Regions from separate parts of the Micromonospora kangleipakensis genome, predicted to be linked through region 1. Evidence: riboswitches for the same ligand, from Rfam matches in the RefSeq annotation. Region 1 holds a riboswitch; each other region holds the start of a gene.
The links. A riboswitch is a leader RNA that binds a small molecule or an ion and turns the genes downstream of it on or off. The one in region 1 is predicted to bind cyclic di-AMP.
Positions count from the first base shown of each region.

Region 1 (3,200 bases):
AGGTGCCGGACCAGCTTGGCCGAGGTCCGGTACATCGCCTCGGTGTACCAGGTGCCGTGGCCGGCGAAGCCCTCGTGCTCGATGCCGATGGACTTGGCGTTGACGTACCAGTTGCCGGCGTGCCAGCCGACGTCCTTCGCCTTGATGTGCTGGGCCACGTAGCCGTCCACCGAGCGCAGCGTGTAGTGCCAGCCCAGGTAGGTCTTGGTCTGCACCAGCTTCACGCTCGGGCCGAAGTAGCCCTCGGTGTCGTGGATGACGATGTACTCGATCTTCTGCTGGGCCGGCCGGTCGCCGAGGTCGTGGTTGCCGTAGTCGCCCGGGTTCGGGCCGTACTTCTCGTACGGCGCGGGGATCCACTCACAGGCCAGGCGGACCGGGCATTCCAGGCCGTCGGGCCGCTCGGCGCGGCGCAGCCCGAGCCGGTGCAGCCCGGACTCGTCGGGGGTCACCTCCCGGGCGGCGAGGGTGACCCGCTGGCCGTCGTCGGTGGTCCGGGCGGCACCGACGCTGATCTGGTCGTACACCTCGTCGGCGAAGGCCGCCGCGGCGTCCTCGGTGTCCGCGCCGGAGTACCGGGCCACCGCGCCGTACCAGGCCGCCGGGTCGCTGCCGGCGCCGACCGGCGCGGCCAGTTCCCGCTGGTACGACGCGAGCAGCGCCGCCCCGCCGCGGATGTTGGCGGTGGCGTCGGTGCGCAACGTCTCCTCGGGTACGCCGGTGAGCGCGGCGGCGGCGTCGAGGGTCTGCAGGGACGCCCGTGGCAGCAGGTCCCCGGTCGGCTCGGCCGCCACGGTGGAATCGACGACCAGGGGCCGGGACTCGTCGCCCCGGGGGTCCTCGTTCTCGTCGACGTGCGAGCCGGAGGGCGTGGCGGCGACCTGGTCGGCGTCGGTCAGGTGCATCGGCCCGTAGCCGCCGCTGGTGCTGGGCTGGCCGGGGTGGGTGTCCCAGCGGGACTCCAGGTACGACACGCCGAGCAGGACGCTCTCCGGCACGCCGTATTCGGCCGCGGCCGCGGCGTACTGCTGCTGACGGTCGGTGGGTTCGGTCGGTCCGGCGGTGAGGGGTTCCGCGGCGACCGGTCCGGTGGAGAGGAGCGCGGTGGCCGCCGCCATGGCGGCGGCGAGCAGGATCCGGCCGCGTGGCGGCGAGGGTGGGCGGTGCATGGAACCTCCCGGTCAGGTGGGGGTAACTGCGTGCTCACCCTCGCCCCGGAGGCAGTCTCGGGTCAATACTTACCTGTAAACGATGTTCGATGAAAGTTTTCTTCAGCCGGTTCTCGCCGGATCCGAACTTCGGGTACGGAGTGTCACGGCGTCGCGGGTTGCGGATCAATAACAGCCATCTCTACTCTGGTCAATCGTCGGCCGGTGTGTGCACCGTCCAACCCGGGTGGTGACGGTCCGACACCGCCGAGTCGCCTCCGGGCGAGCCGGGGACCCAGGTAACCGGGGTGAATCCGCAGCACTGCGGTAGGGCGGCTCCCTTCCCGTCCGAACCCGTCAGCTAACCCGGTAGGCGGTCAGCGAAGAAGGAGTACGGAAGCCCGGTGGCACACCATGCCCCGCGGCGACCGTCGGTCCGGTCGGTCGACCGGATGACGGCTGCGCCGCGTCCACGCTGGTCCCGCTTCACCACCGCACTCGCCGCCCTGGCCGGCACCGCCGTCATCCTGACCGGCGGCGCCACGGCGGCCCACGCCGAACCGACGGTCGCCGAGATCGAGCGCCAGATCGACCAGGACTGGAACAAGCTCGAACCGATCATCGAGCAGCACAACGCCACTCGCCAGGACCTAGCCGTCAAGCGGAAGCAGGCGGCGGCCCTGGCCAAGCAGATCACCCCGTTGCAGCTCCAGGTCGACCTCGCCATGGGCCAGGTCGGCGGTCTCGCCGCCGACGCGTACAAGGGCGACAACCTGTCGACCGTGAACGCGCTGCTGGGCAGCCGGTCGCCGAGCGACGTGGTCGCCGGCCTCGAACTGCTTGACCGCTTCGCCCACCGTCAGCAGCAGCAGGTGCGCAACGTCGTCGTACTCCGCGACCAGCTGGCCGCCAAGAAGAAGCCGCTGGACGAGATGGTCGCCCAGCTGACCCGGACCGAGGCCCAGCTCGCGGCGAAGAAGAAGCAGATCAACGCCGAGATCGCCCGCCTCGACAAGCTCCGGCTGAAGGTCTACGGCAGCGGCGGCGGCGGTCCGCTGCGGCCCGCGCCCTGTCCGTCCGGCTATCCGGGCGGCCCCGCCGGAATCGCGGTCAAGTTCGCCTGCGCCCAGATCGGCAAGATCTACGTCTGGGGCGCCGCCGGCCCGGACCACTACGACTGCTCCGGCCTGACCATGGCCGCCTGGGCCAAGGCCGGCGTCTCGCTGCCGCACAACGCCCGCCAGCAGCACGACGTCACCCGCCGGGTGAGCCGGAGCGAGCTGCGCGCCGGGGACCTCGTCTTCTACTACAGCGACCTGCACCACGTCGCCATGTACGTCGGCGGCGGCTGGGTGGTGCACGCCTCCCAGTCCGGCAAGCCGATCACGATGAAACGCGTCGACGACGGCCAGATCAACAGCTACGGCCGACCGGGCTGATCCACCGGAAGGGGCTCCCGCGTGGCGGGGGCCCCCTTCCGCCGTCAGCGGATCGGCCAGGTGCGCCAGAGATGCCATGCGGGCTTGGCTGTCACTGGTGGCGGTGGTCATCGTGCCTCTCACCTGCGGCGGGAGTGGTGAGGCGTGGGGGACATCGGTGGCCGGTCGCGAACCTGTGACGGCCTGGAGACGGCCTGGCGGTCGCGGAAACCGAACGCCAGGCCTGCTCCGCTGACCGGAATCGAAGCGCACTGTCAGCTTGGGCAAGATCGGCTCGAAGGGTCGCGTTCCGCCTGTTCGTCGCGCTCTCAGGTGGTGGGGTTGACTGTGGCGTGTCGACGTAGAAGCCGGCGCGCAGTCGCACGAGATAACCCCGGCGACGTCGGTGGTCATTTCCGCAATGATGGCCGACATGGACGTAGACGAGGTCGAGGTTGTCGTCGCCCATAACGAGCGCGCGACCCTGCGCGTCGGCGACGTGTTCGTGAAGATCGACGCTGATCAGACCCGCACCGACGTCGAGGTCGAGGCGATGGCGATGGCGCCGGTCCCAACCCCGGAGATCCTGTGGCGGAAGCCGCCCGTACTCGCGCTCGCCGCTCTCCCGGGGACG
Region 1 covers NZ_SHLD01000001.1:904,999-908,198, forward strand. Annotated here, with positions in the region: gene EV384_RS35780 (N-acetylmuramoyl-L-alanine amidase) at 1-1,169, opposite strand, end outside; cyclic di-AMP (ydaO/yuaA leader) riboswitch at 1,404-1,539, shown strand; gene EV384_RS04375 (C40 family peptidase) at 1,601-2,587, shown strand; gene EV384_RS04380 (phosphotransferase family protein) at 3,000-3,200, shown strand, end outside.

Region 2 (3,200 bases), 4.2 Mb from region 1:
CCGGCGTTCGCGCCGACGTGCCGACGGTGTCTAACACTGATGGACCACCTGTTCCCCGCGCTCGCGGTTGACCCCAGAGTCCCGATCGTTGCACAGGTCGTCTGCGACGTGGTGCGTGAGCACGGGCACGCAGAGGTGCGGGCGGTTCCCGGTGACCAGATGGCCTTCCTACGGAAACAGGTCCGCTCGCTGATCAGGCAGCGAACGGGCCACCGCGCCCAGACCCACGTTCACGGCGACGTTCTTCTTGTGGTGTGCGATTCCCTGCGTGACCAGGAGGCTGAGATCCGCGCAGCAGTCGGTGCCGTCGCAGCCATCCTGCTCGGGAGCAAGCCGCTGCCGGTCGTGCGGCCTGATCGACCGTGGGTCGTGTGTTGGACTGCGTGGGAGCTGGGGTGACAGCGTGCCCTGCATGTGCCCTCGCTGGCGCTTCGCGCGTTCGCATTCATAAGCCATGTCTGAGCAGCAAAGCCGGGGGCCGCTTGATGTGGTCAGGCGACCCAGATGCCGTGCGAGAGGTACTGGGCGGCGGCCAGGTGCGCGGCGGGGGCCGTGCCGGCGGCGGCGAGTTGTCCGGCGAGGGGCTTGTCCGATCTTCGGTGTAACCGGTCCGGCACGGGTCAATGGTTGTTCTCGCCTGGACATGGCCGGTGGCCGGGCCGGAAATGGCGTCGGGCACCGGCTCGGTGGAGCCGGTGCCCGACGGGAGAGGTGCGATCAGGCGGAGTAGCCGCGGGTGGCCATCCAGTTCGCCAGGTCGATGGTGGTCATCCAGTAGGAGGCGGTAGCCGGATTTGCCGAGTCGGCGATCCGGACGGTCCGGCCGTCGTCCTTGTAGCCGACCACGGCGATGTAGTGGCCGCCGGGGAACGAGTGCCAGCCGCCGTCGGTGTCGGTGGCGGAGCCGACGGTGTTGGCGACCACGGCACGGCCGTCGGTGATGGCATTGACCACGTCGGCCTGGAGCTGGTCCATCTGCGCCGGAGTGGCCGCGCCGGGGATCATGTGGGTCCGCCACGGGTTGCCCTTGACCATCTGGTTGAGCCCGCGGGTGGTGTCCGCGGCGGAGTTGGTGCCGTTCTCGGTGGCGCCGAGCGGGGCGACCATCGCGTCCTGGGTGGTTTCGACGCCGCTCGCGCTGAGGGCGTTGCGCACCGCGGCCGGGCCGCAGTTCCAGTAGGCGTACTGCGCCTCGTAGGTGTAGTCGAGGACCTTGGTCGACGGCGGCTTCGGCTTCGCCTTCTTGGTCACGTCCGGGTCGGTCGTGGCGTTGGCGCTGGCCTTCGCAGACGGTGACGGGGCGGCGATCCGGGCCTCACCACCGGTGGCGGCCTCGCCGAGCCGGGGGGCCAGCTCGGCAACGGCGGCGGTCTTCACCTTGTGCGCCGGGGTGTCGTTGGTGGCGGCGAGCGCCGTGCCGACGCCGCCGGCCAGCACGAGCGCCGCGGCGGAGCCGGCGATGATCTGGTACGGGCGCTCGGTCACGACACGCCGCAGCTGACGCTTCATTCGGTGCTTCATGTGTTCCTCCACGGGGGGCCTGAGCGGCACACGCCGGCCCGACACGCGGAGGAACTCACGCGCGTTGCTGGGGCGGGGGTGCCGCGGGGATCGGGAGCGCCCGGTGGGCCGGGCTTGGGGACGGTGCCGGAAGTCGCCGGTCAGGCGAGCGTCGGCACCGCGATGCCGTGGAGGCGAGGGGCGTAACGGGGGGTGGTTCGCACGAGGCTCGAACTCCTTCCGTGGCCGCCTACCGGGTTAGCTGACGGATTCGGGCGGGAAGTAACGCCCTACCGCGGGCCGTGGCTCGCGGATTCACCCCGGTGTTGCACTGGGTCCCCGGTTCGTGAGATCACGATTGAGCGGGTCGGCACGGCGTCGCCATTTGCGATCGAAAACCGCACCGGACGCGCCGACACTACCGGCGGGTACGCCCCCGCCAAGCAACCCCACCTGCTTAAACTCCGAACACCATTACTCTGACCGGAACAGCCCGTCACTGATGTCGCTCAATGGGACGAGTAGCTATGACGGAACTATCGGGAGGCAACCGGACATCGGGGCGGGGTCGGCGCTGAATTTGTTGTCAATCACCGCATCCCTTACCCGAATGACCGTTTCCCGTCGGATGTGACCCGTCCCGAACCAATTCACATCACAATTCAGCAAACCCGGGCGGGGCGGCGCCGGCCGGCGGCGGCGCTGACACAGTCGGGGCAGGGTTCGGGTCCGCACAGGCGTTCATGGTGGAGTTGCCGGCGGCGCTCGTGACACCCGGCAGTCGGCGCAGGGCGGCCGGTTGGCGCAGGTAAAGCCATCGCCGGCGCATGTTGACCACTACGGCCGGGACCTCAACTTGCGGGTGTCGACGTGCCGCACCAGGTGGGTTCTTGCTCAGGATGTCGGAGCGCCGCCGGCGGCTCGGCCGGGAGTTGGGGACATGTAAGCCGGTCCACTCGAACAACCGGCCTTGGCTTGGCAACAGTTGATAATCCGCAACATCGCCGCTGGTGGGAGCTCGCCTCCCGATGCCTTGGCGATCGGCTGTCTTCCCCCGGCGGCTGGACGGCGAGGAACCAGCCGACGTGCGGGTTCGCTGGTAGGTCACGAAAGCGGGCGGGCGCCGACGGCGCCCGCCCGCTTTCTCGTAGCAGTGTCAGCGGAGCAGGAACGTTTGGGTCTGGGGGTTCAGCATCGGCAGTTTCTTGGCCCCGGCGGTCTGCGGGCCGCTGAACCGGATCACATCTACACCGCGGGAGATGTCGTTGGCGATGATCAGGCCGTTGTACCAGTAGGTCGACCACTGGTTGGACTGCATGTCGTAGTAGGCGATCTCCTTCGGGTTGCTCGGGTCGGTCAGGTCGACCATCGAGGTCCCCGAGCCGTACGCGGAGGAGACCAGGATGTTGCGGCCGGCAACGGGCACGTAGTTGAAGTTGTGGTAGGTGCTCGGCTCGGCGCGTGGGATGCGCAGGTGGCTCAGCGGCGTGGCGGGGTCGTCGACGGCGTACGTCCAGATCGCCCCGAACGGCTCCTGCGCGGGCCCGAAGTACTCGTCGCCGAAGGTGACGTACTTCCCGTCGTGGGTGAACGCGGCGCTGTGCCAGATGTCCACGTCCGGCGTGTCGACGTTGGCGATCACGCGGGGGGCCATCGGGTTGCTGATGTCCCACAGCTGGCCCTGGGACAGGCAGGCCGCG
Region 2 covers NZ_SHLD01000001.1:5,127,913-5,131,112, forward strand. Annotated here, with positions in the region: gene EV384_RS24645 (hypothetical protein) at 1-399, shown strand, start outside; gene EV384_RS36865 (hypothetical protein) at 492-617, opposite strand; gene EV384_RS24650 (C39 family peptidase) at 718-1,521, opposite strand; cyclic di-AMP (ydaO/yuaA leader) riboswitch at 1,733-1,875, opposite strand; gene EV384_RS24655 (LVIVD repeat-containing protein) at 2,657-3,200, opposite strand, start outside.
Region 2: linked by a shared signal. The riboswitch ahead of EV384_RS24650 (C39 family peptidase) and the one ahead of EV384_RS04375 (C40 family peptidase) in region 1 are both predicted to bind cyclic di-AMP.

Region 3 (3,200 bases), 5.5 Mb from region 1:
AGGGCGAAAGGGTGTGGGCGTGGGCGCAGGTCATGACCACAGCGGGGCGGTGACCAACGCCGCCTACCGCCACCGGGGTCGACTCTGGGCCGCGTTCGGGCTGCTCGCCGCCCTGATGCTGGTCGAGGCGGTCACCGCGTTCGGCACCGGCTCGCTGGCCCTGCTCTCGGACGCCGGGCACATGTTCACCGACGTGCTGGGCATCGGCATGGCCCTCGCCGCGATCACCGCCACCCGACGCGCCGACACCGACCCGCAGCGCACCTTCGGGCTCTACCGGCTGGAGGTGCTGGCCGCCCTGGCCAACGCGGTGCTGCTCGGCGCGGTCGCGGTCTACGTGCTGGTCGAGGCGGTACGCCGGTTCGGCGAGCCGCCGGAGGTGCTGGCCGGTCCCATGCTCGCGGTGGCGGTGCTCGGCCTGCTGGCCAACATCGCCGCCTTCGCCCTGCTGCGCAGCGGGGCGGAGGAGAGCATCAACCTGCGCGGGGCGTACCTGGAGGTGCTGGGCGACCTGCTCGGCTCGCTCGGGGTGATCGGCGCCGCGCTGGTCATCGCGCTCACCGACTGGTGGTGGGCGGACCCTCTCGTCGCCGTCGCGATCGGGCTGTTCATCCTGCCCCGCACCTGGCGGCTGGGGCGCGCCGCGGTGCGCATCCTGGTGCAGGCCGCCCCGGAGCACCTCCAGGTGACCGCGGTGCACGACCGGCTGGCCGCGGTGCCCGGCGTGGCGGAGGTGCACGACCTGCACGTCTGGACGCTGACCTCGGGGATGGATGTGGCCTCCGCGCACCTGACCATGTGCCCGGGCGCCGAGGTGGGCGAAGTGCTGGCCGCCGCTCGGGCCGCCCTGCACGAGGACTTCCGGATCGATCACGCCACGTTGCAGATCGAGCCCGGAGCGTCAGCCGGGGCCTGTGGTGCAGTCGAGTGGTAATTAGGGCAAACTTAAATCAGTGCGGGTATTGTGCACCTGTGCCGGTTTTGCCCTCGTTCGTGCCCGTAGCTCACCGGGCCGGGCCGGGGCACCACCGGTAGGCTCGGCCCCGGCCTCCGCCAGGCGGCGCCCTCCGGCGCCTGCGGTGGCCGCCGCCTAATCGCCGCCTGCGGCGAACCGGGGAACCATGTTCGTGGGGTGCATCCGCGCCAGCGGTAGGGATCTTCCGTCCCGAACCCGTCAGCTAACCCGGTCGGCGGCTGACGGAAGGAAACCCTGAATGCCAGCAGTGGCACCTGTGAAACGGACGGCCGCCCGGTTGGCGGCCCTGCTCGTGGCGACGCTCGCGCTCGGCCTCGCGACCGCGCCGGTCGGCCCCGCCGGGGCGGCGCCCCCGGCCGGCCTGCTCGCCGCCGCCCCCGGCGACGACGACGAGGGCGGCACCCCGGCCCTGCGCGCCCAGCTCGACGCGGCCAGCAAGGGCTGGCTGGAGGCGAAGACGGCGCTGGCCCGCTCGGTCGGTCGGCAGCAGCAGCTCACCAACCAGCTCACCACGATCAACGCCGAGCTGAGCGTCCGCGACACCAAGGTCGGCGAGATCGCCGGGGTCGCGTACCGGACCGGACGGCTCGGCACCGCGGCGGCGCTGCTCGCCAGCGACAGCCCGGAAGGCTTCATGGACCGCGCCGCCGCGCTGGGCCAGGTCGCCGCCCACGAGGACCGGGCGCTGCGCGACCTGATCGAGACCCGGGACCGGGCGACATCGACCCGGACGGCGCTGAACGCCGAGATCCAGGAACAGCGCAAGCAGGTCGCGGTGATGGCCAAGCGCAAGCAGCAGGCCGAACGCGCGCTGGAGGTGGCGAACGACCGCGCCGAGAGCGCCCGCGACAGTGGCGGCACGGTCCGGGGCACCTCCACCGCGAACGCCGACCCGGCACCGCGCAACGCCGACGGCTCCTGGCCGCCCGAGTCGTGCAGCGTCAACGACCCCACCCCGGCCGACGGCTGCATCACCCCGCGCACGCTGCACGCGCTCAACGAGGCCAAGTCGGCCGGGTTCACCCGGTACGTCTCCTGTTACCGACCCAGCGGGTCGGGCGAGCACCCCAAGGGCCGGGCGTGCGACTTCGCCGCGCAGTCCGACGGCTTCGGCGGGGTCGCCAGCGGCGGCGACCGGACGTACGGCAACAACCTGGCGGCCTACTTCGTCCGCAACTCCGACGCGCTGGCCGTGCTCTACGTGATCTGGTTCAAGCAGATCTGGCTGCCGAGCAGCGGCTGGAAGTCGTACAGCGGCGGCAACGGCGACCCGTCCAGCGACCACACCAACCACGTGCACCTGTCGGTCTACTGAGCCGAGGGGGTGATCCGTCGCCGGACGGGTCACCCCCGCTACGCCCGTCGACGTACGCGGAATGTCGCCCCCGGCCCCACGACGCGACCGGCCCGCCGGACCAGCATCGACGGCATGAGCCGACTCTCCCCCGCCGTCCGCAAGGCCCTGCTGACCCTGCACCTGGTCACCTCGCTGGGCTGGCTCGGCGCGGACCTGGTGCTGCTCACCCTGGGCGTCGCCGGGCTGCGCGGCGCCGACCCCGCGGTGGTCTACCCCACCGCGGGGCTCGTCGTCACGTACCTCTTCGCACCGCTGAGCGTGGTGGTCTGGCTGGTCGGGGTGGCGAGTTCCCTGCTCACCCCGTGGGGGCTGCTGCGCTGGCGCTGGGTGCTGGTCAAGTTCGTGCTCACCACGGTGCTGCTCGGTCTGGTCCTGCTGCTGCTGACGCCCCGGATCCGGCAGCTCGGCGAGCTGGGCGCCGCCGCCTCCACCCACTACCGGGTGGACCTGGTCGTCGCCCCGGCCATCTCCAGCACGCTGCTGCTGGTGGCCACCGTGCTCTCCACGTACAAGCCGTGGGGCCGGCTACGCCCCGCCACCCCGGCCCGCCGCCGCCCGGTGGCCGTCGCGCCCCGGTCCTGACCGGACACCGGTCAGCTGGCGGCTGGCGCGTCCGGACCGCGGTCCAGCACCGCGCCGAGCCGGCTGGCGAGCCCGAGGTGGGCCGCCCGGGCCTGCCGGAAGGCGTACCCGAACAGGGGCGCCGGCGCGGCGAGGGTGATCTCGACGTCGATCCGCGTCACGCCGCCCGGCTCGTCCCGCAGCCGGGTGTGGTTGCGCACGGTGGTGGCCGGGCGCTGCCGGGCCACCGTCACCACCTCGTCCTCGGTGGCGATCAGCACGTCGGCCTGGTAGGTGACCGGGAAG
Region 3 covers NZ_SHLD01000001.1:6,438,432-6,441,631, forward strand. Annotated here, with positions in the region: gene EV384_RS30625 (cation diffusion facilitator family transporter) at 20-934, shown strand; cyclic di-AMP (ydaO/yuaA leader) riboswitch at 1,078-1,209, shown strand; gene EV384_RS30630 (coiled-coil domain-containing protein) at 1,215-2,291, shown strand; gene EV384_RS30635 (hypothetical protein) at 2,406-2,915, shown strand; gene EV384_RS30640 (SRPBCC family protein) at 2,927-3,200, opposite strand, start outside.
Region 3: linked by a shared signal. The riboswitch ahead of EV384_RS30630 (coiled-coil domain-containing protein) and the one ahead of EV384_RS04375 (C40 family peptidase) in region 1 are both predicted to bind cyclic di-AMP.

Region 4 (3,200 bases), 2.2 Mb from region 1:
GTGCCCGAGGCCGGGCAGGGTGGCCACCGGGACGCCGAACTCCTTGAGCTGGGCATCGGTCACCATCGGATCCTGCTCGCCCCGGGCGAGCAACACCGGCACGTCGGTCGCCGCGAGCAGGGCCGCCAGCTTCGGCTCCCCCACCCCGAACGCGGCCGGGTCCATCGCCAGCCGCCAGCGGCCGTCCTCCCGGCGCAGCCCGGCGTCGACCACCGGATGGTCCGGGGCGAAGAGGCCGGCGAGGCCGGAGACGCGCAGGTAACGGCGGGCGGCCTCGTCCCGGCTGGCTAACCAGGTGACCGGCCGCTCGGCCAACTCCCGGGCCTTGTCCAGCTCGGCGGGTGACCAGACCGCCTTGATGCCGAGCCCGACCACCGCGTCGACGGGCAGGCCGAGCTGCCGCGCGGCCAGCGCCAACGCCACCACCCCGCCGAGCGAGTGCCCGAGCACCACGAGGCGGTCCCGCGGCCCCAGCCGGTCGGCGACCGGCCCAAGGCCCGCCACCACCCGTTGGGCCAGCGCCGCGAAGGTGTACGCCGGTAGCGGCGGCGACCAACCGTGCCCGGCCAGGTCGGGGGCGAGCCAGCGCCCCGCCCAGCGGCGCTCCAGCAGCGGCGCCCAGGGCAGCCACACCTCGCCGGTGGCGCCCAGGCCGTGCAGCAGCAGCAGCTGGCGGGTACCCGTCTCGTCGCCCATACGGCGCAGTGTGCCACCGGTCGGACACCAGGCGCGAGAGCCGGCGGCGGCCCGGTGCGTCGGGCATACGACGTCGGGCACCGGCTCAGAGAGCCGGTGCCCGACGGGTGACGCGGAGTGGATCAGGCGGAGTAGCCGCGGGTGGACATCCAGTTCGCCAGGTCGATGGTGGTGACCCAGTACGCCGGGTATGCCGGGTTCGCCGAGTCGGCGATCCGCACGGTCCGGCCGTCGTTCTTGTAGCCGACCACGGCGATGTAGTGGCCGCCCGGGAAGGAGTGCCAACCGCCGTCGGTGTCGGTGGCGTCGCCCGCGATGTTGGCGACGACGCCCCGCCCGTCGGTGATCGCCTTCACCACGTCGGCCTGCAGCTGGTCCATCTGTGCGGGGGTGGCCGCGCCCGGGATCATGTGCGTCCGGTACGGGTTGCCCTTGACCATCTGGTTCAGCCCTCGGGTGGTGTCCTCGGCCGAGTTGGTGCCCATCTCGGTGGTGCCGAGCGGGCCGGCCAGCGCGTCCTGGGTCGTCTCGATGCCGGTCGCGCTGAGCGCGTTCCGGACCGCGGCCGGGCCGCAGTTGTAGTAGTAGAGCTGCGCCTCGTAGTTGTAGTCCAGGACCTTGGTCGACGGCGGCTTCGGCGCCGCCTTGCGGGTCAGGTCCGGGTCCGGCTTCGCCGAGGTCGCCTTCGGCGACGGCTTGGCGCTGGGCGAGGTCGACGGGACGGCGGCGATCCGCTCCTGGCTGCGGGTGGCCACGTCGCCGAGGCGCGGGGCCAGCTCCGCGACGGCGGCGGCGGTCTCCTGGCGGACCGGCGCGTCGCCGGTGCCGGTGAGCAGGGCGCCGGTGCCGGAGGCCAGCACGAGGGCGGCGGCGGAGCCGGCGACGATCTGGTACGGGCGCTCGGTGGCGAGGCGCCGCAGCTGCCGCTTCAGGGTGTGCTTCACGTTGGTCCTCCACGGGGCGGGAGCGGCGCACGCCGGCCCGACGCGCGGAGTTCACGCGCGATGACAGGTCGTGGGCGGGGGTGGCCGCGGAAACGGGGGGCGCGCCCGGGTCAACCGGGCGGCAGGGCGGATACCGGAATCGGCTCACCGGTCAGGCGAGCGACGGCACCGCGGCGCCGTGGAGGCGGGGGGACGAACGAGGGGTGGGATCAGGTTGCACGAGGATGGAACTCCTTCCGACACCGCCTACCGGGTTAGCTGACGGATTCGGGCGGGAAGATCGCCCTACCGCGAGCCGTGGCTCGCGGATTCACCCCGGACGTGCACTGGGTCCCCGGTTCGTGAGATCACGATTGAGCGGGTCGGCGCGGCGTCGCCTCTTGCGATCGGAAACCGCACCGGACGCGATGACACTACCGGCGGGTACCCGCCCTGCCAAGCGCTCCTAGCTGCGTAAACCTCGGTCACCATTACTGTGACCGGAACAGCCCGTCACTGACGTCACTCAATGGGACGAGCAGTTATGAGGGAACCGCCGGGCGACAATCGGACATCGGGTGGCGAGCGGCCGGAAATTGCGGTGCTCGATCACCCCGACTGACCCCGATGACCGTTTCCCGATTCGCGTGACCAGGCTCACCGAATTCAGGTCACAATTCAGCCAACCCGCGCCGGGCGCCAGCGCGCCGGCCGGGCCGGGGCGGCGCCGGTCGCCACCGGGGCGAGGGTCTGGGTGGGCGCCTCCGCGCGGCGTCCCGGGACCGGGCCGGGGCGCAGCGCCGCCGCGGCGGCGTACGCCTCCACGGCCAGCGCCCGGGCCGCCTCGGCGGCCAGCTCCGCGTCCCCCCAGGCCCGCTGCTCCCGCTCGGTCGCCGCGCGGTAGCCGGCCAGCCGGCCGTCGCGGACCACCCGGGCGAGGACGATCTCCTGCTCGGCCGGGTGCCGGCGCGGGTCCCACCCGTTCCGGTGCGCGAGGACGTCGGCGAGCTGCCGCGCCGACAGGTCGCCCCGCCAGTGCGCCGCCATCGCGGCGTGGCGCAGCCACCGTTCCCGGGCGGCGTACTCCGTCGGCGTCCGCGGGGTACGCGGCGCGGGCAGCACGGCGGCGCCGGCGAGCCGACGGGCGGCGCTCTCCGCCTCGTCGTACGCCCGCCAGGCCCCGTCGACCTCGTCGTGGGCGCGCAGCCACTGCTCCCGCCGTCGGCGCGCGGTCTGCGCGGCCCCGGCGGCGGCCACCGCCACCTCGTCGGCGTACCGCCGCAGATCGGCGAGGCGGGCCGCCTCCTCGGCGGCCGGGTCGGGGACCGGCTCGGCGTCGGACGGTGCGTCCCGCTCCGGGCGGGCGACCAGCACGGCGAGCACGGCCAGGGCGAGCAGGAGCAGGGCCGACCAGATGGCGGCGGCCTGCGGAACCTCGATCAGGAACTGGTAGAGAACGGTCTGCATGATCGGCACCTCACGGGAGCGATGTGGCGGAGGAGAGGTCCGCACGCCCCGGTGCGGCGGGGCGCGACCGGAACGGGCGCCACCGGGCCGCCGTCGGGCGGGGTGCGGGGGTGA
Region 4 covers NZ_SHLD01000001.1:3,087,403-3,090,602, reverse strand. Annotated here, with positions in the region: gene EV384_RS14865 (alpha/beta fold hydrolase) at 1-696, opposite strand, end outside; gene EV384_RS14860 (C39 family peptidase) at 819-1,640, opposite strand; cyclic di-AMP (ydaO/yuaA leader) riboswitch at 1,869-2,010, opposite strand; gene EV384_RS14855 (hypothetical protein) at 2,298-3,089, opposite strand.
Region 4: linked by a shared signal. The riboswitch ahead of EV384_RS14860 (C39 family peptidase) and the one ahead of EV384_RS04375 (C40 family peptidase) in region 1 are both predicted to bind cyclic di-AMP.